DNA from 3 places in the Enterobacter huaxiensis genome. Region 1 is predicted to be linked to each of the others. Evidence: riboswitches for the same ligand, from Rfam matches in the RefSeq annotation. Region 1 holds a riboswitch; each other region holds the start of a gene.

Region 1 (7,155 bases):
AGAGCAGGGCCATCATGTCATCGCGGGTCAAATGACGGGCATTCAATGCCCGTTCTACATCTGCCGCCGTTTTGCCGTTGATGCGCAGGCGAATATCGTCCCAGTCGAGCTGCTGCCAGCGTTCGGTAAAGGTCGGCATCATAACGCCTCCAGAAAACCGGTGAGCGGGCTGGTGGCCTGCGCCTGAAGGCTGCGCGAGCCGGGGCCAGACTGCCGCGCCAGCAAACCCGCCTCCACGGCCAGACGAAAGGCGCGCGCCATCGTCACCGGGTCGTCAGCGACGGCAATTGCCGTATTGACGAGCACCGCGTCGGCGCCCATCTCCAGCGCCTGCGTCGCATGGCTTGGTACGCCGATACCGGCGTCCACCACCACCGGCACGGTGGCCTGCTCAATGACGATCTCCAGCATGGCGCGCGTCTCCAGCCCCTGGTTGGAACCAATCGGTGCGCCGAGCGGCATGACGGCAGCGCAGCCAGCTTCCTCCAGCCGCTTGCACAGGACGGGGTCGGCACCGCAATAGGGCAGGACGGTAAACCCCTGCTGCACCAGCTTTTCCGCCGCTTTAAGGGTTTCAATGGGATCGGGCAAAAGCCAGCGGGCATCCGGATGAATCTCCAGCTTTAGCCAGTGCGTACCCAGCGCCTCGCGCGCCAGCCGGGCGGCAAAAATCGCCTCCTCAGCGGTTTTGGCTCCGGACGTATTCGGCAGCAGCGTTACGCCGGCCTCCAGCAGCGGCGCCAGAATGGCATCGCTATGATGGCGCAGGTCAACGCGCTTTAGCGCCAGCGTCACCAGCTGGCTGCCGCTTTCACGAATGGCATCCACCATCAGCTGCGGGGAGGCGAATTTTCCGGTTCCGGTAAACAGATGCGAATCAAAGACTTTATCAGCAATACGTAACATCTCAGCCCCCTGCGATAACCTGAAACAGCAGGATCTGGTCGCCTTCATTGACCTGCTGATGTTCCCACCGTTCGCGCGGCAGGATCTGTTGATTGAGCGCCAGCGCCGTTCCCGGCTTGAGCTGGCGGAGCTTGTCGAGCAGCGCGGCGACGGTAAGCCCGTCATCGCACTTGATTGGCTCATCGTTAAACAGAATGCGCATCGTGGCCTCCGCATACCGGGCAGCCGCTGGCGCGGTGTAATGCCAGCTGGCGCCAGCCGCCGGAACGCGCATCAAACAGCCGCAGCCTGTTGCGCTCGGTCTCCATGCCGCTGAGCAGCTTGATGGCTTCCAGCGCCTGCAGGGTGCCCATTACCCCCACCACCGGGCCAACAATGCCTGCGGTGCGGCAGTTGCGTTCCGGCTCGACGTCATCTGGCCACAGGCATCGGTAGCAGCCCTGCGCCCAGGGGGGCGTCAGCACCATCATTTGCCCGCCGAAGCCGACCGCGCTGGCCGTAATAAGCGGCGTGCTCTGCGCCACGCAGGCGGCATTGATCGCCTGGCGCGTCGCCATGTTATCGGTGCAGTCCAGCACCGCGTCGGCCAGAGCAACTTCCCGTTCAAGCTCCTCGCCGCCGAGCCGCGCCTGAAGGGCGATGAGCTCGATGTCCGGGTTCAGCTGCGCCAACCGCTGCCGGGCGATCTGCGCTTTAGGCTGGTTGATGTCCTCGCTGGTAAAGAGGATCTGCCGCTGCAGATTGCTGAGATGCACCTCGTCGTCGTCGGCCAGCACCAGCGTGCCGATACCCGCACCGGCCAGATAGAGCGCGGCGGGCGCGCCGAGCCCCCCCAGGCCGACAATTAATACCCGGCTGGCGAGCAGCTTTTGCTGCCCGCCGATGGCGATATCCTCCAGTAGGATCTGGCGGCTGTAGCGCATAAAATCGCGGTCATTCATCGCCTGCTCCCGCCAGCTGTAATAGCTGCGCGGTGGCAGCCTGCCAGTCTTCCGCCTGCGTGATGGCACTGACGACGGCAATGCTGCCGACGCCGGTCTCCAGCACCGCCGGGGCGCGTTCAAGGCTAATTCCGCCGATGGCGACGGTGGGGTAATCTGCCAGACGCTGGATGTGGCGCGTCAGCTGCGTCAATCCCTGCGGGGCGGAGGGCATCTGCTTGGTTTGCGTCGGGAAAACGTGGCCGAGGGCGATGTAGGAGGGGCGAGCTGCCAGCGCTACGTCAATCTCCATATCGTCGTGTGTCGATACGCCCAGGCGCAGACCGGCATCACGGATGGCGATCAGGTCGGTTGTCTCCAGGTCTTCCTGGCCCAGATGCACGCCGTAGGCCTGGTGCTTAACGGCCAGCCGCCAGTAATCGTTGATAAACAGGCGGGCGTCGTAGCGACGCCCCAGCGCGATGGCGGCGATCGCGTCAGCCTCCACCTCTTCATCGCGTTTATCCTTGATGCGAAGCTGAATTGTGCGAACGCCGGCCTCAAGCAGGCGCGCGATCCACTCTACGCTGTCTACCACCGGGTAAAGCCCTAAGCGGAAGGGCACGGAGGGGAAATCGGGCTGGTACATTATGCCTCCTCTTTTTTGAGGTAGATTTCGCCGCCTTTGGCACGGAAGTTCTCTGACATATCCGCCATACCGACCTCAATTGCCTGCGCGGCGGCGTAATCACGCACTTCCTGGCTAATTTTCATCGAGCAGAACTTCGGTCCGCACATGGAGCAGAAGTGGGCCACCTTGCCGGACTCCTGCGGCAGGGTTTCGTCGTGATAGGCGCGGGCGGTGAAGGGATCCAGCGCCAGGTTGAACTGGTCTTCCCAGCGGAATTCAAAGCGCGCCTTCGACATGGCGTTATCGCGGATTTGCGCGCCGGGATGGCCTTTCGCCAGGTCCGCCGCGTGGGCCGCAATTTTGTAGGTAATCAGCCCCTGCTTCACGTCCTCTTTGTTTGGCAGGCCGAGGTGCTCTTTCGGGGTTACGTAGCAAAGCATGGCGCAGCCGAACCAGCCGATCATCGCCGCGCCAATACCCGAGGTGAAGTGGTCGTAGCCCGGCGCGATGTCGGTAGTCAATGGCCCCAGGGTGTAGAACGGCGCTTCGTGGCAGTGCTCCAGCTCCTCGGTCATGTTGCGGCGGATCATCTGCATCGGCACGTGGCCCGGGCCTTCAATCATCACCTGCACGTCATACTCCCAGGCGATTTTGGTCAGCTCGCCCAGCGTGTGTAGCTCGGCAAACTGCGCTTCGTCATTCGCGTCGCGAATAGAGCCCGGGCGCAGGCCGTCGCCCAGCGACAGTGAGACATCGTACGCGGCGCAGATTTCGCAGATCTCGCGGAAGTGTTCGTAGAGGAAGTTTTCCTGATGATGGGACAGGCACCACTTCGCCATGATGGAACCGCCGCGCGAGACAATGCCGGTCAGACGCTTCGCGGTCATCGGCACGTAGCGCAGCAGCACGCCCGCGTGAATGGTGAAGTAGTCCACGCCCTGTTCTGCCTGCTCCAGCAGCGTGTCGCGGAAGGCCTCCCAGGTGAGGTTTTCGGCGATGCCGTTCACCTTCTCCAGCGCCTGGTAAATCGGGACGGTGCCAATCGGTACCGGGCTGTTACGCAGGATCCATTCGCGGGTTTCGTGAATATAGCGGCCAGTGGAGAGGTCCATCACCGTGTCCGCGCCCCAGCGCGTTGACCAGACCAGCTTTTCCACCTCTTCCTCGATGGAGGAGGTGACGGCTGAGTTACCAATGTTAGCGTTGACCTTCACCAGGAAGTTGCGGCCAATGATCATCGGCTCGGATTCCGGGTGGTTGATGTTGGCGGGGATAATCGCGCGGCCGGCGGCCACTTCGTCACGCACAAACTCCGGCGTGATGTTCTCCGGCAGGCGAGCGCCAAAGCCTTCGCCCGGGTGCTGGTGGCGAAGCACTTCGCTACGGATGCGCTCGCGGCCCATGTTTTCGCGGATGGCGATGAACTCCATCTCCGGCGTGACGATGCCCCGGCGCGCGTAGTGCAGCTGGGTCACGCATTTGCCCGCTCTGGCGCGTTTCGGCGTCAGCAGGCCGGTAAAGCGCAGCTCGTCCAGACCGTCGTCGGCCAGACGTTCTTTCGTGTACGCAGAGCTTTGCTCGTTTAGCGCTTCGCTATCGTTACGCGCCTCAATCCAGGGCTGGCGCAGCTTTGCCAGGCCCTGCTGGACGTTGATGCTCACATCAGGGTCACCGTAAGGGCCGGAGGTGTCATACACCGGCACGGCTTCGTTGTCTTCAAACTGCGGGTTTTCTTTGCTGCCGCCGAGAAGCGTCGGGCTGAGCTGGATTTCGCGCATCGGGACGCGGATATCGGCCTGCGAGCCGGAAATGTAGATGCGTTTAGAATTCGGGAAAGCGGTGCCTTCCAGCGTGTCGATGAAGTGTTGGGCCTGTGCGCGCTGTTCGCGGCGGGTCAGTTTTGCAGTAGACATAGCTCATTCCAAAAGTGAAGGACATGGCTTGTCAGACGACGGATGAAGCAAGAGGAGATCGCCTCTGGGGCGATACAACAGCAGTGTAACTCTTGTTCCCTTCGCAGGTATTAGCCTGATCAGGTTCCGCGGATCCCGAATTAACGGTCTCAGCCCGCGTTTTTACAAACGCTGGGCACTCCGACAAGAAAAATCCCCCTCGTGAGAGGGGCGAATGGTTGTAAATTACTCGTTAACGATTAAGAACTCAAGCGGGGGGCGCGACGTTCTCTTCGCTGCGGATGTTCAAACCATTATCCAGCGCGAGGGCGATCAGCTTGTCTTCCAGCGTGAATCGCTCTTCGAGCGCTTCACCGAGATCGGACAGCGCATGCTGAAACTCAAGATAGTTATCGTGATCGATCGCGTTCTCGAGCGTGGAATCGTAGTAGTCCATGATCTGCTGGGTATTGCCTTCCAGCAGCGGATAGAGTTTTGTTGCGGCTAAAAACGGGCTTGTGCCTTCCATTTCGCGGATAATGCGTTCATAAATGTTGAAATGGCCGTCGGACAGGTAGTCGACCAGGCTCTGACAAAAATCGTCCAGCGCTTTTTCGTTCAGTCGCATATATGATTCTTTGCCAGGCTTAATACCGACCAGATTGTAATAAGCCACGAGCAGATGCTTGCGTACATGTAGCCAGCGATCCACCAGTTTGTTACTTCCTCCAACGCGCTCAGTCAGGCTTTCTAGCTGGTTTAACATGTTCGACTCCACAAGGTTTAGAATTGAATCTGCTTACCCAAAATGTAACCACAATGCTAACAACATGTCAGTGAAGCGAAGGTAGTGCAATAGATATGGATCGTATTATTGAAAAATCAGATCTTGGTTGGTGGATCGTCAGTCATGAACAAAAATTATGGCTGCCTGCCGGAGAACTCCCTTATGGCGCGGCGGAAACGTTCGATCTTGTTGGCCAGCGCGCGCTGAGGATCGGCGAGTGGCAGGGCGATCCGGTGTGGTTGATCCAGCAGGCTCGTCGCCACGATATGGGATCCGTTCGTCAGGTGCTGGATCTGGACGTCGGCCTGTTCCAGCTGGCAGGGCGCGGCGTGCAGCTGGCGGAGTTTTACCGCTCGCATAAATACTGCGGCTACTGCGGTCACACCATGCACCCGAGCAAAACCGAGTGGGCGCTGCTGTGCAGCCACTGCCGCGAACGTTATTACCCGCAAATTGCACCGTGCATCATTGTGGCAATCCGTCGCGATGATTCCATCCTGCTGGCGCAGCATACCCGGCATCGTAACGGCATTCATACCGTGCTGGCCGGGTTCGTCGAAGTGGGCGAAACCCTGGAGCAGGCGGTGGCGCGCGAGGTGATGGAGGAGAGCAGCATTAAGGTGAAGAACCTGCGCTATGTCACCTCCCAGCCGTGGCCATTCCCAATGTCGCTGATGACGGCGTTTATGGCCGAATACGACAGCGGCGAGATCGTTATCGACCAGAAAGAGCTGCTGGAGGCGAACTGGTATCGCTACGACGATTTACCCCTGCTGCCGCCGCCGGGAACGGTAGCGCGTCGCCTGATAGAAGATACCGTGGCAATGTGTCGGGCCGAGTATGAGTAGTGTTACACTGGCGGACTGACGCAATAAGGAACTGCAAAATGACCGAACTGAAGAACGATCGTTATCTGCGTGCGCTGCTGCGCCAGCCCGTTGATGTCACCCCGGTGTGGATGATGCGCCAGGCGGGCCGCTATCTGCCAGAGTACAAAGCCACGCGCGCGCAGGCCGGCGATTTTATGTCGCTGTGCAAAAACGCCGAGCTGGCCTGCGAAGTGACGCTCCAGCCGCTGCGCCGGTATCCGCTGGATGCGGCCATTCTTTTTTCGGACATTCTGACCATTCCGGATGCGATGGGCCTTGGGCTCTATTTCGAAACCGGCGAAGGCCCGCGCTTTAGCTCACCGATTAAGAGCAAAGCCGACATTGATAAACTGCCGATCCCCGATCCTGAAGGTGAGCTGGGCTACGTGATGAACGCCGTACGCACCATTCGCCGTGAGCTGAAGGGCGAAGTGCCGCTGATTGGCTTCTCCGGCAGCCCGTGGACGCTGGCGACCTATATGGTGGAAGGCGGCAGCAGCAAAGCCTTTACCGTGATCAAAAAAATGATGTACGCCGAGCCGCAGGCCCTGCATGCGCTGCTGGACAAGCTGGCGAAGAGCGTCACGCTCTATCTCAACGCGCAGATCAAAGCGGGTGCGCAGTCGGTAATGATTTTCGACACCTGGGGCGGCGTGCTCACCGGGCGTGATTACCAGCAGTTCTCCCTGTATTACATGCATAAAATCGTCGACGGCCTGCTGCGTGAAAACGAAGGCCGCCGGGTACCGGTCACGCTGTTCACCAAAGGTGGCGGCCAGTGGCTGGAAGCGATGGCGGCCACCGGCTGTGACGCGCTGGGCCTGGACTGGACAACCGATATTGCCGATGCGCGCCGTCGCGTGGGCGATAAAGTGGCGCTTCAGGGCAACATGGATCCCTCCATGCTCTACGCGCAGCCGGCCCGTATTGAAGAAGAAGTATCGACTATACTGTCTGGTTTCGGCCAGGGTGAAGGCCACGTGTTTAACCTCGGCCACGGCATTCATCAGGATGTGCCGCCAGAACACGCAGGCGTATTTGTGGAGGCGGTGCACCGGCTTTCTGCCCACTATCACAAGTAAGGAGTCGTTATGGATCTCGCGTCGCTACGCGCTCAACAGATTGAACTGGCCTCATCGGTGGTCCGCGA
Region 2 (7,155 bases), 2.0 Mb from region 1:
GTGGCCGGGCAGGTAGAGCTGGTCGGCTGGAATGGTCATACAACGATGCTGTAAAAGGCCGTCGGCGTCTTTGCCAAGCAGCTGCGCAATATCAGTCATAGTGATGCTCCCGTAAGTCCGACGAGAAGTCGGAGCGTGTAATCCAAACCCACATTTTTGCAGGCAGACTAAGCCTGGTACCGACTTAACAGATTTTCCACCGTCTGCAACTTTTTTAAGCACAATCTGCTGGCTCGTTTCATGTACAACAATTTTGTTACACTGATCAAACAATCGCCTTAAAGGTATTTAAAAGGTATCATCAAATGGTATGTTAAAGGCGTACCCTCTCTGACATGCAGGATTAAACAATGAAAACGAAAGTCCAACTGTCATTCATGATGTTTGTTGAATGGTTTATCTGGGGCGCGTGGTTCGTGCCGCTGTGGCTGTGGCTGAGCAAAAGCGGCTTTACCGCCGGGGAAATTGGCTGGTCTTATGCCTGTACCGCGATTGCCGCGATCCTCTCACCTATTCTTGTCGGCTCGCTGACCGACCGCTTCTTCGCCGCGCAGAAAGTGCTGGCGGTGCTGATGTTCGCCGGCGCCATTCTGATGTATTTCGCCGCGCAGCAAACCGAGTTCAGCGCCTTCTTCCCGCTGCTGCTGGCCTACTCGCTCACCTATATGCCGACCATCGCGCTGACCAACAGCATTGCCTTCGCCAACGTGGACGACGTTGAGGCTGATTTCCCGCGCATCCGCGTGATGGGGACCATCGGCTGGATCGCCTCGGGCCTGGCGTGCGGGTTCCTGCCGCAGATGATGGGCTATAGCGATATCTCCGACACCAACATCCCGCTGCTGATGACCGCCGCCAGCTCCGCGCTGCTGAGCGTGTTCGCCCTTTTCCTGCCGAATACTCCGCCAAAGAGCACCGGCAAGCTGGACGTCAAGGTAATGCTGGGGCTGGACGCGCTGATCCTGCTGCGCGACAAAAACTTCCTGGTATTCTTCTTCTGCTCGTTCCTGTTCGCGATGCCGCTGGCGTTTTACTACATCTTCGCCAACGGCTACCTGACCGAAGTGGGGATGAAAAACGCCACCGGCTGGATGACCCTCGGCCAGTTCTCCGAAATCTTCTTTATGCTGGCGCTGCCGTTCTTCACCAAACGCTTTGGTATTAAGAAGGTCTTACTCCTGGGGCTTATCACCGCCGCCATCCGCTACGGTTTCTTCGTTTACGGCGGCGCGGATCAGTACTTCACCTACGCCCTGCTGTTCCTCGGCATTCTGCTGCACGGCGTGAGCTATGACTTCTATTACGTGACCGCGTACATCTACGTGGACAAAAAGGCGCCGGCGCACATGCGTACCGCGGCGCAGGGCTTGATTACGCTGTGCTGTCAGGGCTTTGGTAGCCTGCTGGGATACCGCCTGGGCGGCGTGATGATGGAGAAAATGTTCGCATACAAAGAGCCGGTGAATGGGCTGACCTTCAACTGGGCCGGAATGTGGACGTTTGGTGCAATCATGATTGCGGTGATTGCCGTGCTGTTTATGCTGTTTTTCCGCGAATCGGATAAAGAGATCACCGCAATTGAGGTGGTTGATGGCGATACCGCGCTGACACAAGGGGAAGTTAAATGAAACAAGAACGTATTCTCGGTGCTCTTTACGGGCAGGCGTTAGGGGATGCGATGGGCATGCCGTCGGAACTGTGGCCGAGAACGCGCGTCAAGGCGCACTTCGGCTGGATTGACCGTTTCTTACCCGGCCCGGCGGAGAATAACGCGGCATGCTATTTCAACCAGGCCGAGTTCACCGACGATACCTCGATGGCGCTCTGTCTGGCGGATGCGATTATCGAGTGCGACGGGCAGATTAACGCGGACGTTATCGGCAAGCATATTCTTCGCTGGGCGCTGGATTTCGACGCGTTTAATAAGAACGTGCTTGGGCCAACCTCGAAAATTGCCCTGAACGCCATTCGCGACGGCAAGCCGGTGAGTGAACTGGAGAACAACGGCGTCACCAACGGGGCGGCGATGCGCGCGTCCCCGCTGGGCTGCCTGCTCCCAGCCACCCGTCTGGCGCATTTTGTTGAGCAGGTGGCGCTGGCCTCCAGCCCGACGCATAAATCCGATCTCGCCATTGCCGGTGCGGCTGTTATCGCGTGGGCAATTTCACGCGCCATCGACGGCGAACGCTGGCAGAACATCGTCGATGCGCTGCCCGGTATCGCCCGCTATGCGCAGGAAGCGAAAACCACCACCTTCAGCGCATCGCTTGCGGCACGTATTGAGCTGGCACTGAAAACCGTACGAGAAGCCAACGGGACAGAATCCGCCAGCGAGCAGGTGTATCAGCTGATCGGCGCAGGCACCAGCACCATTGAGTCCGTACCGGCTGCCATCGCGATGGTCGAGCTGGCGGGAACCGACCCGAACCGCTGCGCCATTTTATGCGCCAACCTGGGCGGCGATACCGACACCATTGGCGCGATGGCAACGGCCATCTGCGGCGCGCTGCACGGCGTGCAGTCGATTGATCCGGCCCTGAAAGCCGAGCTCGACGCCGTTAATCGGCTCGACTTTGGCCACTATTGCGAAAAGCTCCTGCACTATCGGGAGCAAAGGGAGGGCGTATGAGTTCGTTTGCCCAACGCCTTGAAACGCTGCACGCCACGCGCCCGGTGACGGTGCTGGGCGCGGCGGTAATTGACGTTATCGCCGACGCCTACGCCCTGCCATGGCGCGGGTGCGATATCGAGCTCAAGCAGCAGGGTGTAAATATTGGCGGCTGCGCGCTGAATATCGCCATCGCCCTGAAACGGCTGGGGATTTCGGCGCAAAACGCGCTTCCCGTCGGCCACGGCGTGTGGGCGGATATTATCCGCAACGCGATGGCGAAGCAGGATCTGCACAGCGCCGTGGAGGCCGAAGCCGGGGATAACGGCTGGTGTCTGGCGCTGGTGGAGCCTGACGGCGAGCGAACCTTTATGTCCTTTAGCGGCGTGGAGAACCAGTGGCAGCAGAGCTGGCTTGACGGGCTTAACGTGCCGCGAAACAGCCTGGTCTCTTTGTCCGGCTATCAGCTGGCCTCACCCTCCGGTGAGCTGCTGACGGGCTGGCTGGAAGGACTACAGGACGTGACGGCCTTTATCGATTTCGGCCCCCGCATCGCGGACATTCCCGACGCGCTGATGGCGCGGATTATGGCCTGCAGGCCCATCGTGTCGCTTAATCGTCAGGAAGCGGAAATAGCGGCTGAAAAACTGGGTGTAAAGGCTGAGAACCTGGGCGCGAAGTGGCAGCAGCGTTTCGGCGCGGCGCTGATTGTGCGTCATGATAAAGACGGTGCCGCCTGGTACGACGGCGATGCCTCGGGCGTTGTGCCGGCGTTTCCCGCCACGGTTGTGGATACCATTGGCGCAGGCGACAGCCATGCGGGCGGTACGCTTGCCGGGCTGGCGGCGGGATGGTCGCTGGCAGATGCCGTGCTTCTGGGGAATGCGGTAGCCGCCTGGGTGGTCAGCCACCGCGGCGGCGACTGTGCGCCCGAGCGGGAGGACTTACTCCTCGCACACAAAGACGTATAGGTCGCTACGGCAGTAGCTGATGCTGTACTCAATCGGCCGGTGCTGTTGGTCAAGCGCAACCTGCTTGATCACCAGCACCGGTATTTTTTCGTCCATCTTAATGTGCGCCTGGAACTCGCTGTCCGGCATGCGCGCACTGACGCGCGAGCGTGTGCGCTGCGGGAAAATGTTCTGGCTGCGGAAGTAGTCGTACAGCGAGACGCCAATCGCATCGGGGTCGGGGATTAACCCGGTCGGCACCCAGGACTCTTCAATAGAGACCGCGTCATCATCAACGTAACGAATGCGCTTGAGCAAAAAAACCTCGCTCTCCGGCGCAATCGACAGGTGGTTAGCCACCTCTTCGGGGCATTTCACCACCCGCTTGTTGACCCACAGGGTGTTGGGCTTCTGGCCCCGCAGCACCACCTGCTGAGAAAACCCGCGCGCCTCTTTTAACGAATACTCGAAGATATTGTTGATCTGCGTTCCGTAACCCCGGGCGCGCGTCACCACGCCCTCTTCTTCCAGCGCCTGCATCGCTTTGCGCACGGTAATGCGCGACACGCCGGTTAGCTGGCTCAGATCGCGCTCGCCGGGCAGAATATTGCCGTGTTCCAGCATGCCGCTGCGTACCGCATTTTTTACCGTTTCGGCAAACTTCAGGTACAGCGGGGTGTTATCTGCTGCCGAAATCCGTTCATTCAGCTGAGCGATTAGCCGGGTATGCGCTTGTTCCATCTCTGTTTTTCTCAGGCGTGGTGTTTACTGCCATTATACTGAGTTACCACCATGCATGAAAATGGTGAACCGGTCCAATACCGTGACCGACCTCCAGAGTATCGGCTTTTGCCAGCGCCGCCGAGAGCCAGATCTTGGCTTCCTGCACCGTCTCTCCCCAGCCGCTGTGTCGCGGGCGCAGCGCCGCCAGCGCGGCAGAGAGCGTACAGCCCGTGCCGTGGGTGTTTTTAGTCTGCACGCGCGGGGCGGTAAAGCGCTCTTCACCGTCGCGGGTGAAGAGCCAGTCAGGGCTTTCCGCATCATCAAGATGACCGCCCTTCATCAGCACCGCGCCGCAACCCATCGCCAGAAGCGCCCGCCCCTGCTCTTTCATTTCGCGTTCGGTTTGCGCATGAGGAGCGTCCAGCAGCGCGGCGGCCTCAGGCAGGTTTGGGGTGATCATCGCCACCTGCGGCAGCAGCTTTTTACGCAGCGTCTCAACGGCAGAGGCGGAAAGCAGCGGGTCGCCGCTTTTTGCCAGCATTACGGTATCGAGCACCACGTTTTGCACCTGATAGCGTTTAAGACGCTCGGCCACCGCGTCGACGATATCCGCCTCCGCCAGCATGCCGATTTTGGTGCTATCAATGCGCACGTCGCTGAACACAGAATCCAGCTGCGCGGTGACAAAATCCGGCTCAATGCGGTAGACCGACTGCACGCCGCGGGTGTTTTGCGCCACCAGCGCGGTAATCACCGAGCAGCCATAGGCCCCAAGCGCGGAGAAGGTTTTCAGATCGGCCTGGATACCGGCGCCGCCGCTGGGGTCCGTACCGGCTATAGTGAGGGCGTTAATCCGCTTCATGCCTGCTCCTCCAGCGTATAAAGCGCGTCCAGAAACGCGCTGGCGAAGCTGCCGGGACCGCGGGAGTGCGCCACGGCGACCGTACCGGCACGCTTTATCCATCCGCAGGCGGCGGCGATATTATCCAGCCGGTCGCCGGGCAGCGAACAGCAGGCCGCAACGACGGCGGAGAGCGCGCAGCCTGTGCCGACAACGCGGGTCATTATCGGATCGCCCCCCGATACGGTGCGGGTTCTCTGCCCGTCGGTGATGTAATCCACCTCGCCGGTTACCACCACAATGGCGTTGATCTGGCGCGCCAGTGCCTGGGCGGCAGGCAGCGCGCTGGCCGCCGTATCGGTTGTATCTACGCCGCGACCGCCCGCGCTCATCCCTGCAAGGGCGAGAATTTCCGAGGCGTTACCACGAATTGCGGCAGGCTTAAGGGAGAGAATTTGATGACAAAAGCGGGTGCGAAAGGCGAGCGCGCCAACGGCAACCGGATCGAGCGTCCAGGGTTTGCCTGCCGCCACCGCACTTTCTATTGCCCGACGCATCGACTGGGCGCGCGGTGCGGTCAGCGTACCGACGTTGATCAGCAGCGCATCGGCAAGCGTCGCAAACTGTTCGGCTTCTTCGGCTTCAATCACCATCGCCGGCGAGGCGCCAAGTGCGAGCAGGACATTGGCGGTAAAGGTTTGTACGACATTGTTAGTCATACAGTGGGTAAGCGGGGAACGGGTTCGGAACTGATGTAAAACGTGTAGATCGAGCAGGTCAGGCTGCATGGTTCGCTCCTGCCTTGCGTGAAGAAGCGATGACCGGGAAGGCATCTGACTTCCCTACGCTGGCATTATCCAGATCAGGTGGTACGGGTATTTCTCAGCCTTCACGTAGAAGGGCACCCCGAGTCAAATAACAATGAAATCACTTTACTGTAAATAACTTCATTTAGAGAGCGAGTCTACCCGCGACTGAAGCCCGGATGCAAGCGGTATCTTAGGTTCAAATTTGAGAGCATTTCGTCAGGATCTGTGAATTAAAATACTGGCTACTCACTCCTGAAAATAAGGGGAAATCAAACAACCAATGTTTACATTAATGAGCCTTGATGAAGGGCCATTATAAGGTTGATTTTATTCACCTCTTTATAGCAGCCTTTCAGATGGAAGGCATAAGTAAATGTTTACATTGATTTTTTATCGATTAACCATTCTGTAAACAGAAGTTTTAAGTGATCGCGATCAAGGATTAAAAAGTCACCTTACTGGATAGTTTACCGCAGTTACCTTTGTCAGTAGCTATTTCATGAATGGTTTGTATTAACATGACTTTTTATTAACCAGCGCAAGAACTGATTAAATTAATAACGATGATAGCCAAAAGCATGTCCAAATATATATTTATCTCAGCGGCCCTATATCTGATGCTTATCTCTATCGGGATTTGGATCGGCGTAATGTACGTTTCATATTATCTGTGTGTTTTATAAGGCAATAACATGAAGAAGTTAATGATGATTGCGGTTATCGCCGCGCTGCTCGCGGGCTGCGTTTCTCCCGAGCAGCGAATCGCCAATTGCACCGCAAAAGGGGTGAGCTACGATACGTGCTACCTTTCAGAACAGCAAAGACAACAGGGCGTTAATAACGCGTCCCTGTCTGCGGCATATGCTAACGCCGCGCGAGCGACAGATACCTCCCATAAACACCATCACCATAATTAAGGTTTTGCGATGAAAACGAAATTAGCCCTGGTTGCCCTGCTGTTCACCGTAGCAGCGGCTCCGGCGCATGCCATTAGCGCGCACTATCGCGCGCAGCTGGAACGTTCCGGATGTACTCAGATTAGCGATGGCGACGGCTCGTGCGATATTACGAAAACCAAGGCTGAAAACGCGGCGGGTCATAACCAGGCGGCAGCTGTCCATGACCCAATGCGTGAAGCGTCATTCACTTCTGATGAGCTTAATGCCACGATTTCAAACGGCTTTTTTAGCGCCACCGTTAATGGCAAAAAAGCCACGGTGAAAC
Region 3 (7,155 bases), 570 kb from region 1:
ATGGCGCACAGGCGCAGCAGCGCCTGCCTGCCTGGAAAACGCCGCCGATACAGTGCTCTCGCCAGAAAAATGGCCGGGATCGCCGAAAGCAGCGCAGAGAGAAACGCCTGCCAGAAGGAGAACCGGATAACGTGCCAGAGGTAGCCGTCGTGCCAGAGCGCGAGCAGGTTACTCTCCGGCGCGTTAAGCCACAGCGCAAGAAAAGCGCCCAGGCTGACCGCCACCATCAGAACGGCGGCAAGCAGCCCGGGGATTAACCAGCCGGGAATCAGCGGCTGACGGCGCGTTGCCATTCACTTACCCATGCGGCACGCTGCGCGGCGACCTGCTGCGGCGTAAACTCGAGCGAGGTTGTTGGTTTAGTCAGCTGGTCGAAGCCTGCAGGCAGCGTCACGTTAGTCACCGGATACATCCAGTTGCCCGCGGGAATGGCGTTCTGGAACGCTGGTGAAACCATAAATTTCAGGAACTTCTCGGCCAGCTCCGGCTGTTTGCTGGCGGCGGTACGCGCGGCGACTTCCACCTGCAGATAGTGGCCCTCGGCGAAGTCAGCAGCAGCATAGTTGTCTTTCTTCTCGGCGATGATGTGGTAGGCCGGAGAGGTGGTGTAGCTCAGCACCAGGTCGCTTTCGCCTTTCAGGAACAGGCCGTAGGCTTCGCTCCAGCCCTTGGTGACGGTGACGGTTTTGGCCGCCAGCTTGTGCCACGCTTCGGGGGCTTTATTGCCGTAGACTTTCTGCATCCACAGCAGCAGGCCAAGGCCCGGGGTGCTGGTACGCGGATCTTCATAAATTACGCGCCACTTCTGGTCACTTTCAACCAGCTCTTTCAGGCTCTTTGGCGGGCTTTTCAGCTTGTTTTTGTCATACACGAACGCAAAGTAGCCGTAGTCGAACGGCACAAAGGTGTCGTTCTTCCACCCGCCCGGCACGTTAACGGCATCCGTCGCTACGCCGCTTTTGGCAAATAGCCCGGTTTGCGAGGCGGCGTCCAGCAGGTTGTTATCCAGACCAAGCACCACGTCGGCTTTGCTGTTTTTGCCTTCCATACGCAGACGGTTGAGCAGCGAAACGCCGTCCTCCAGCGCGACAAACTTCAGCTCGCAGCCGCAGTCGGCTTCAAAGGCTTTTTTGACTACCGGGCCAGGGCCCCAGTCGGCAGAGAAGGAGTCATAGGTGTAGACCGTCAGGACGGGCTTCGCAAAAGCAGGCAGCGCAAAAAGCGCCAGCAGGGGAAGAACTTTTTTTAACACTTTGCACCTCAAAGTTGAGTGGCAAAGGATTTTGAGCGACAGCCTCAAATCCCTTCGCCGGCGTTATCCGGATCAGGTTCGACGGGTATTATCTCAGCGCACATCTGTGATGCAGCACCCCGTTGAGAACGGCGCTATTGTAATGATTTGGTGAATATTACGAAAGCGTTATGGCTCCGGCGGCGCAAACCAGGCGGATTTAAAATCAAACCAGCCCAGGGTATTCATCCGAAGGCCGCGCATGCTGCGCTGTCCCTGGATCATCAGCCAGTGGTGGATCAGCGGCACGATCGCCTGTTCGGCAAGTAAAGCCTGGCACCACGTGGCTAAATTCATTTCGCCCGCGCGCCACAAGGCGGCGTCCTGCTGCCAGTCCCGATCGATGCAGTGCTGGATCAGCGGGACTTCATACAGGTGCGAGAAGAGCGAGAAATCGAGCGGCAGGGTGAAATTGGCGCTGTTCAGCCAGATATCGCTGGTGATATCTCCCTGGTGCCATTCGTCATAGTCAACTTCTTTGACCTCCAGCGTTACCCCTTCGGCCGCCAGCAGTCGAGTCATGATTCTGGCAATAAAGCGATGCTCCACATGCTCGCGGTAGTAGGTCAGGGTGATGGACTCCAGCCCTGCGGGCTTTTCGCTACGCGCTGGACGCGCGTGGTGCCAGCGTGGAAGCAGGCCGTAGGCCGGGAACCACCATGCCTGATACTGAACGTCGGCATGATAAATCAGATTCGCAGGGGCCAGAATGTGGCTGATCCACTCACGCACCTCGTGATTTGCGCCGCGATGGGTGCGGCGGTCAAACAGCAGATAATAACAGCCCTCTTCAAGGCGGCTTTCGACGGCCTTTTCACCCGTCGTCGGCCCTTCCAGCGTCAGCCCGGCGCTCAGCTCTTCATTGAGGTCCGGCAACACCCAGACGTTCACTTCGTCGATAAGCGCCCGGTAGCCAAAATAGTCATCAAACGCGCGGATCTTCAACTGGTTATTGTTATTGCGCGAGACAGAGTAGGGGCCGGTGCCAATCGGCTGGCTGGCAAAATTATTCAGCGATTCCCACTCGGCGGGCAAAATCATCGAAGGGACATAGCCCAGCAGCCACGGTAGCCATTTGTCCGGCTGCGAGAGCTCAATATCCAGCGTCCAGGCGGTTGGGGAATGGATGCGTGAAATATGCGAGTAAAGCGGCAGCCTGCGGGCACGCGCCAACGAGGCGATAACGTCGGCCATCTCCAGCTCGCGTCCGTGGTGAAAATGGATGCCGGGCCGTAAAAAAAAGCGCCAGTGCAGCGGGGAAAGCTGCTGCCAGTGGTGCGCAACGTCCGCTTCCAGTTCCCCATTTTCCTCATTTATGCGCGTCAGGCCGCTGAAGATTTGCCGGGCCATATGCGTTTCCGAGCGGCGTAAGGCCGTGCCGGGCAACAGGTTTTTCATCGGACGGTAGTAGAGCACCCGCAGGATGTGGCGGCCCTGACGAAAGCTGCGTCCGAGATGGGAAACCAGCATCTGGCGCACGGCCGCTTTATCGCCTACCAGCTGCACCAGCTGATCGATACGATCCTGCTCCAGCAGATCTTCCGCCCGCTGCTGCTGCAGCGCCAGGCCGGTATAGAGAAAGGTCAGGCGCGAGCGCTTGCCGCGTCCTGCCTCCGCCTCCCAGTTTAGCCAGCCCTGCTGCTGCATAGTGTTCAGAAGCGTGCGCATATGGCGACGCGAACAGTTAAGGAGTTCCGCCAGCTCGTTCAGCGTTGTCTCCTGCGATTGCCCCTCGCAGCACTGCCAAAGGCGGATAAATTGTTGTTGCAGACGACCAGACGGCATAAAAGGGGAACTCCTGACAAAAAACCAGCAATTTATTTATCCCTATATTAGGCCAATAATTCTTCTCGATGAAGCGAGGAGGTAAATTATGAAGAGGTCTACCGCACGTCAGTTTTATCAGCAGTACTTTTCAGCGACAAAAGGAGTGTCCTGGCTGGCCCGCCGGTGTGCAGAGCAACGGCTGAAAACGTTAGAAGAACTGATGCAGTGGGACGTTACGAATCCGATCTCTTCTCGCTAACTCGCCTCGATCATGTGTGACTGAGTATTGGTGCTAATCACCCGCCAGCAAAATGTTTTTGCTGGCTTTTTTCGTTTACTATTTCACCCAATTTCGATTCGCTTTCACAAGGATTTGCGCATGCTCTGGTTGATGACGATGGGGCGACGCCTGAACGGCGTGTATGCCGCTTTTATGCTGGTGGCCTTTATGATGGGCGTGGCGGGGGCGCTTCAGGCACCGACGCTCAGCCTGTTCCTCAGCCGTGAGGTCGGAGCACAGCCGTTTTGGGTGGGGCTGTTTTATACCGTCAACGCGATTGCCGGGATCCTGGTCAGCCTGTGGCTGGCGAAACGCTCTGACAGCCAGGGCGATCGCCGCAGGCTGATCCTCTTTTGCTGTGCCATGGCCGTGGGCAACGCGCTGCTGTTTGCCTTCAACCGTCATTACCTGACGCTGATCACCTGTGGCGTACTGCTGGCTTCACTGGCGAATACCGCCATGCCGCAGCTGTTTGCGTTGGCCCGCGAGTATGCCGATAGCTCGGCGCGAGAGGTGGTGATGTTCAGCTCCGTGATGCGAGCGCAGCTCTCGCTGGCATGGGTCATCGGCCCGCCGCTGGCCTTTATGCTGGCGCTGAATTACGGCTTCACGATGATGTTTTCCATCGCGGCGGGGATATTTGTCATCAGCCTGGCGCTGATTGCCTTTGTGCTGCCGTCGGTGGCGCGGGTTGAACAGCCGGCTGACAGGCCCATCACCCAGGTGAGCGGCTGGCAGGACAAGAACGTCCGCATGCTGTTTATCGCCTCCACCCTGATGTGGACCTGCAACACCATGTACATCATCGATATGCCGCTGTGGATCAGCAGCGATCTGGGGTTACCGGACAAGCTCGCGGGGCTCCTGATGGGTACCGCCGCCGGGCTGGAAATTCCGGCGATGATCCTGGCCGGGTATTACGTGAAGCGCTTTGGAAAACGCAGGATGATGATCGTTGCCGTGGCGGCCGGGGTGCTGTTCTACGCGGGGCTGATCTTTTTCCATTCGCGGGAGGCGCTGCTGGCATTGCAGCTGTTTAACGCGGTTTTCATCGGGATCGTTGCCGGGATAGGGATGCTCTGGTTCCAGGATCTAATGCCGGGGCGAGCAGGCTCAGCGACCACGCTTTTCACCAACAGCATTTCGACGGGCGTTATCCTTGCCGGTGTGATTCAGGGGGCGCTGTCGCAAAGCTATGGCCACGCCTCGGTGTACTGGATGATTGCGGCGATTTCGGTCGTCACGCTGGCGCTGACCTGCCGCGTTAAAGATGTCTGAATCTGGAAGGCGGCTTCACGAAATGAAACGACTTTCTGACAGGAACGAAGAAGGCGAATAGAGTGCGTGGCGGGTGCTTGAGGCTGTTTGCCTCAGGCTTTCGCAAGAGGCAAACAGTGGAGAGTCCCGCATCAAAAAATTGATGGGGAGACAAACTTCACAACGATCATTGCGAGGTTAGTCTCTTCATTGCCGAAAAGCAATAAGGAGGCTGGAATGCCAAAACGTACTCTGCTGTTAGGTTTGTTTTTGATCTGTACGACGCTGTTGATCTTCACCTGGATGGTGCGCGACTCGCTGTGTGAGCTGCACTTCAGACAGGAGAAAACAGAGCTGGCGGCAGTGTTGTCTTACGAAGCAAAACGTTAGCGGTATTGGCGGGGGAAAGTTCCCCGCCTCTCCAGAGTGGTTGAGCCTCAACGCACCCTTATCAATGGCCCGCGCGCTGCGGGCCATTGCCTTAGCCCATAAACGCGGGCTGTTTTTTCTCGTATGCGGAGATAGCATCTTCGTGCTGCAACGTCAGGCCAATGCTGTCCAGCCCGTTCAGCATGCAGTGGCGACGGAAGGCGTCAATGCTGAAGCTGTAGGTTTTGTCACCCGCTTTGACCACTTCCGCTTCCAGATCAACCTCAAACGACATTCCCGGATTTGCCTGCACCAGCGCAAACAGCTCATCAACCTCTTCATCGCTCAGCGTCACCGGCAGCAGCTGGTTGTTGAAGCTGTTGCCGTAGAAGATATCCGCGAAGCTCGGGGCAATCACCACGTTAAAACCGTAGTCGGTCAGCGCCCAGGGAGCGTGTTCACGCGACGAGCCGCAGCCAAAGTTTTCTCGCGCCAGTAAAATCGACGCGCCTTTGTATTCCGGGAAGTTGAGTACAAATTCCGGGTTAGGCACTTCGCCTTTGTCATCCAGGAAACGCCAGTCGTTAAACAGGTGCGCACCAAAGCCGGTACGGGTGACTTTCTGCAAAAACTGCTTAGGAATAATCGCGTCGGTATCAACGTTAGCGGCGTCCAGCGGGACAACCCGGCCTGTTTTTTGGGTAAATTTCTCTGCCATGATTGTCTCCTTATTTCAGGCTGCGAATGTCGGCGAAATGGCCGGTGACTGCAGCCGCAGCGGCCATTGCCGGGCTGACCAGATGGGTGCGTCCACCGCGGCCCTGACGGCCTTCGAAGTTACGGTTGCTGGTGGAGGCGCAGCGCTCGCCCGGATTCAGGCGGTCATTGTTCATGGCCAGACACATGGAGCAGCCGGGCAGGCGCCATTCAAAGCCCGCGTCGATGAAGATCTTGTCCAGCCCTTCCGCTTCCGCCTGCGCTTTTACGGGACCAGAACCCGGAACAACCAGCGCCTGAACGCCCGGCGCGACTTTACGGCCTTTTGCGATTTCTGCAGCGGCACGTAAATCTTCGATGCGAGAGTTGGTGCAGGATCCGATGAACACTTTATCAATGGCCACATCGGTCAGCGGCACGCCTGGCTTCAGGCCCATATAGGCCAGCGCTTTTTCCGCACTGGCGCGTTCGACCGGATCGGCGAAGGAGGACGGATCGGGAATGCTGTCGTTGACGGAAATCACCTGGCCTGGGTTAGTTCCCCAGGTCACCTGCGGCGCAATCTCTTCCGCCTGCAGGGTAACAACGGTATCAAACGTCGCGCCGTCGTCGGTCTTCAGGGTTTTCCAGTATTCAACTGCATCAACGTAATTCTGCTCTTTTGGCGCGTGCAGACGCCCCTTCACATAGTTGAAGGTTGTTTCGTCTGGCGCAACCAGACCCGCCTTGGCGCCCATCTCGATGGCCATGTTGCACAGGGTCATACGGCCTTCCATGCTCAGCGCCTGAATGGCTTCGCCGCAGAATTCGACAACGTGACCGGTACCGCCCGCGCTGCCGGTTTTGCCGATAATCGCCAGCACGATGTCTTTCGCGGTGATGCCCGGTGCAGCTTTGCCCTTCACTTCAATCTTCATGGTCCTGGCGCGGCCCTGCTTCAGGGTCTGCGTCGCCAGTACGTGTTCGACTTCAGACGTGCCGATACCGAACGCCAGCGCGCCAAATGCGCCGTGGGTTGCGGTATGGGAGTCACCGCAAACGATCGTCATGCCCGGCAGTGTAATCCCCTGTTCTGGCCCCATCACGTGGACGATGCCCTGATAAGGGTGATTCAGGTCGTACAGCTCAACGCCGAACTCGCTGCAGTTTTTAATCAGCTCCTGCATCTGAATGCGGGCCATCTCACCGGACGCATTGATGTCTTTGGTCTGGGTCGAGACGTTGTGATCCATCGTCGCGAAGGTTTTACCCGGCTGGCGCACCGGGCGATTGTGCGCGCGCAGGCCGTCAAATGCCTGCGGAGAGGTCACTTCATGCACCAGATGGCGGTCGATGTACAGCAGCGGGGTTTCGTTTGGTGCCTCGTAGACCACGTGCGCATCAAACAACTTTTCGTATAACGTCTTCGCCATGATTACACCCCTTCAGCGACATAGCGGGCAATGATGTCGCCCATTTCATCGGTACTGACTGC

The links. A riboswitch is a leader RNA that binds a small molecule or an ion and turns the genes downstream of it on or off. The one in region 1 is predicted to bind thiamine pyrophosphate.
Region 2: linked by a shared signal. The riboswitch ahead of thiM (hydroxyethylthiazole kinase) and the one ahead of thiC (phosphomethylpyrimidine synthase ThiC) in region 1 are both predicted to bind thiamine pyrophosphate.
Region 3: linked by a shared signal. The riboswitch ahead of thiB (thiamine ABC transporter substrate binding subunit) and the one ahead of thiC (phosphomethylpyrimidine synthase ThiC) in region 1 are both predicted to bind thiamine pyrophosphate.

The regions. Positions count from the first base shown of each region.
Region 1 is NZ_CP043342.1:4,588,139-4,595,293, reverse strand. It holds gene thiH (2-iminoacetate synthase ThiH) at 1-139, opposite strand, end outside; gene thiG (thiazole synthase) at 139-906, opposite strand; gene thiS (sulfur carrier protein ThiS) at 908-1,180, opposite strand; gene D5067_RS21895 (HesA/MoeB/ThiF family protein) at 1,092-1,847, opposite strand; gene thiE (thiamine phosphate synthase) at 1,840-2,475, opposite strand; gene thiC (phosphomethylpyrimidine synthase ThiC) at 2,475-4,370, opposite strand; TPP riboswitch at 4,450-4,563, opposite strand; gene rsd (sigma D regulator) at 4,618-5,115, opposite strand; partial or broken gene nudC (NAD(+) diphosphatase) at 5,211-5,915, shown strand; gene D5067_RS24175 (LEPR-XLL domain-containing protein) at 5,851-6,021, opposite strand; gene hemE (uroporphyrinogen decarboxylase) at 6,023-7,087, shown strand; gene nfi (deoxyribonuclease V) at 7,097-7,155, shown strand, end outside.
Region 2 is NZ_CP043342.1:1,642,610-1,649,764, reverse strand. It holds gene fbaB (class I fructose-bisphosphate aldolase) at 1-99, opposite strand, end outside; gene D5067_RS07875 (nucleoside permease) at 351-1,628, shown strand; gene D5067_RS07870 (ADP-ribosylglycohydrolase family protein) at 1,625-2,629, shown strand; gene D5067_RS07865 (PfkB family carbohydrate kinase) at 2,626-3,579, shown strand; gene D5067_RS07860 (GntR family transcriptional regulator) at 3,553-4,299, opposite strand; gene thiD (bifunctional hydroxymethylpyrimidine kinase/phosphomethylpyrimidine kinase) at 4,343-5,143, opposite strand; gene thiM (hydroxyethylthiazole kinase) at 5,140-5,910, opposite strand; TPP riboswitch at 5,945-6,041, opposite strand; gene D5067_RS07845 (hypothetical protein) at 6,624-6,848, shown strand; gene D5067_RS07840 (hypothetical protein) at 6,858-7,155, shown strand, end outside.
Region 3 is NZ_CP043342.1:4,022,860-4,030,014, reverse strand. It holds gene thiP (thiamine/thiamine pyrophosphate ABC transporter permease ThiP) at 1-293, opposite strand, end outside; gene thiB (thiamine ABC transporter substrate binding subunit) at 269-1,252, opposite strand; TPP riboswitch at 1,284-1,384, opposite strand; gene sgrR (HTH-type transcriptional regulator SgrR) at 1,421-3,076, opposite strand; gene sgrT (glucose uptake inhibitor SgrT) at 3,165-3,317, shown strand; gene D5067_RS19195 (sugar efflux transporter) at 3,438-4,616, shown strand; gene D5067_RS19190 (Hok/Gef family protein) at 4,833-4,985, shown strand; gene leuD (3-isopropylmalate dehydratase small subunit) at 5,077-5,682, opposite strand; gene leuC (3-isopropylmalate dehydratase large subunit) at 5,693-7,093, opposite strand; gene leuB (3-isopropylmalate dehydrogenase) at 7,096-7,155, opposite strand, start outside.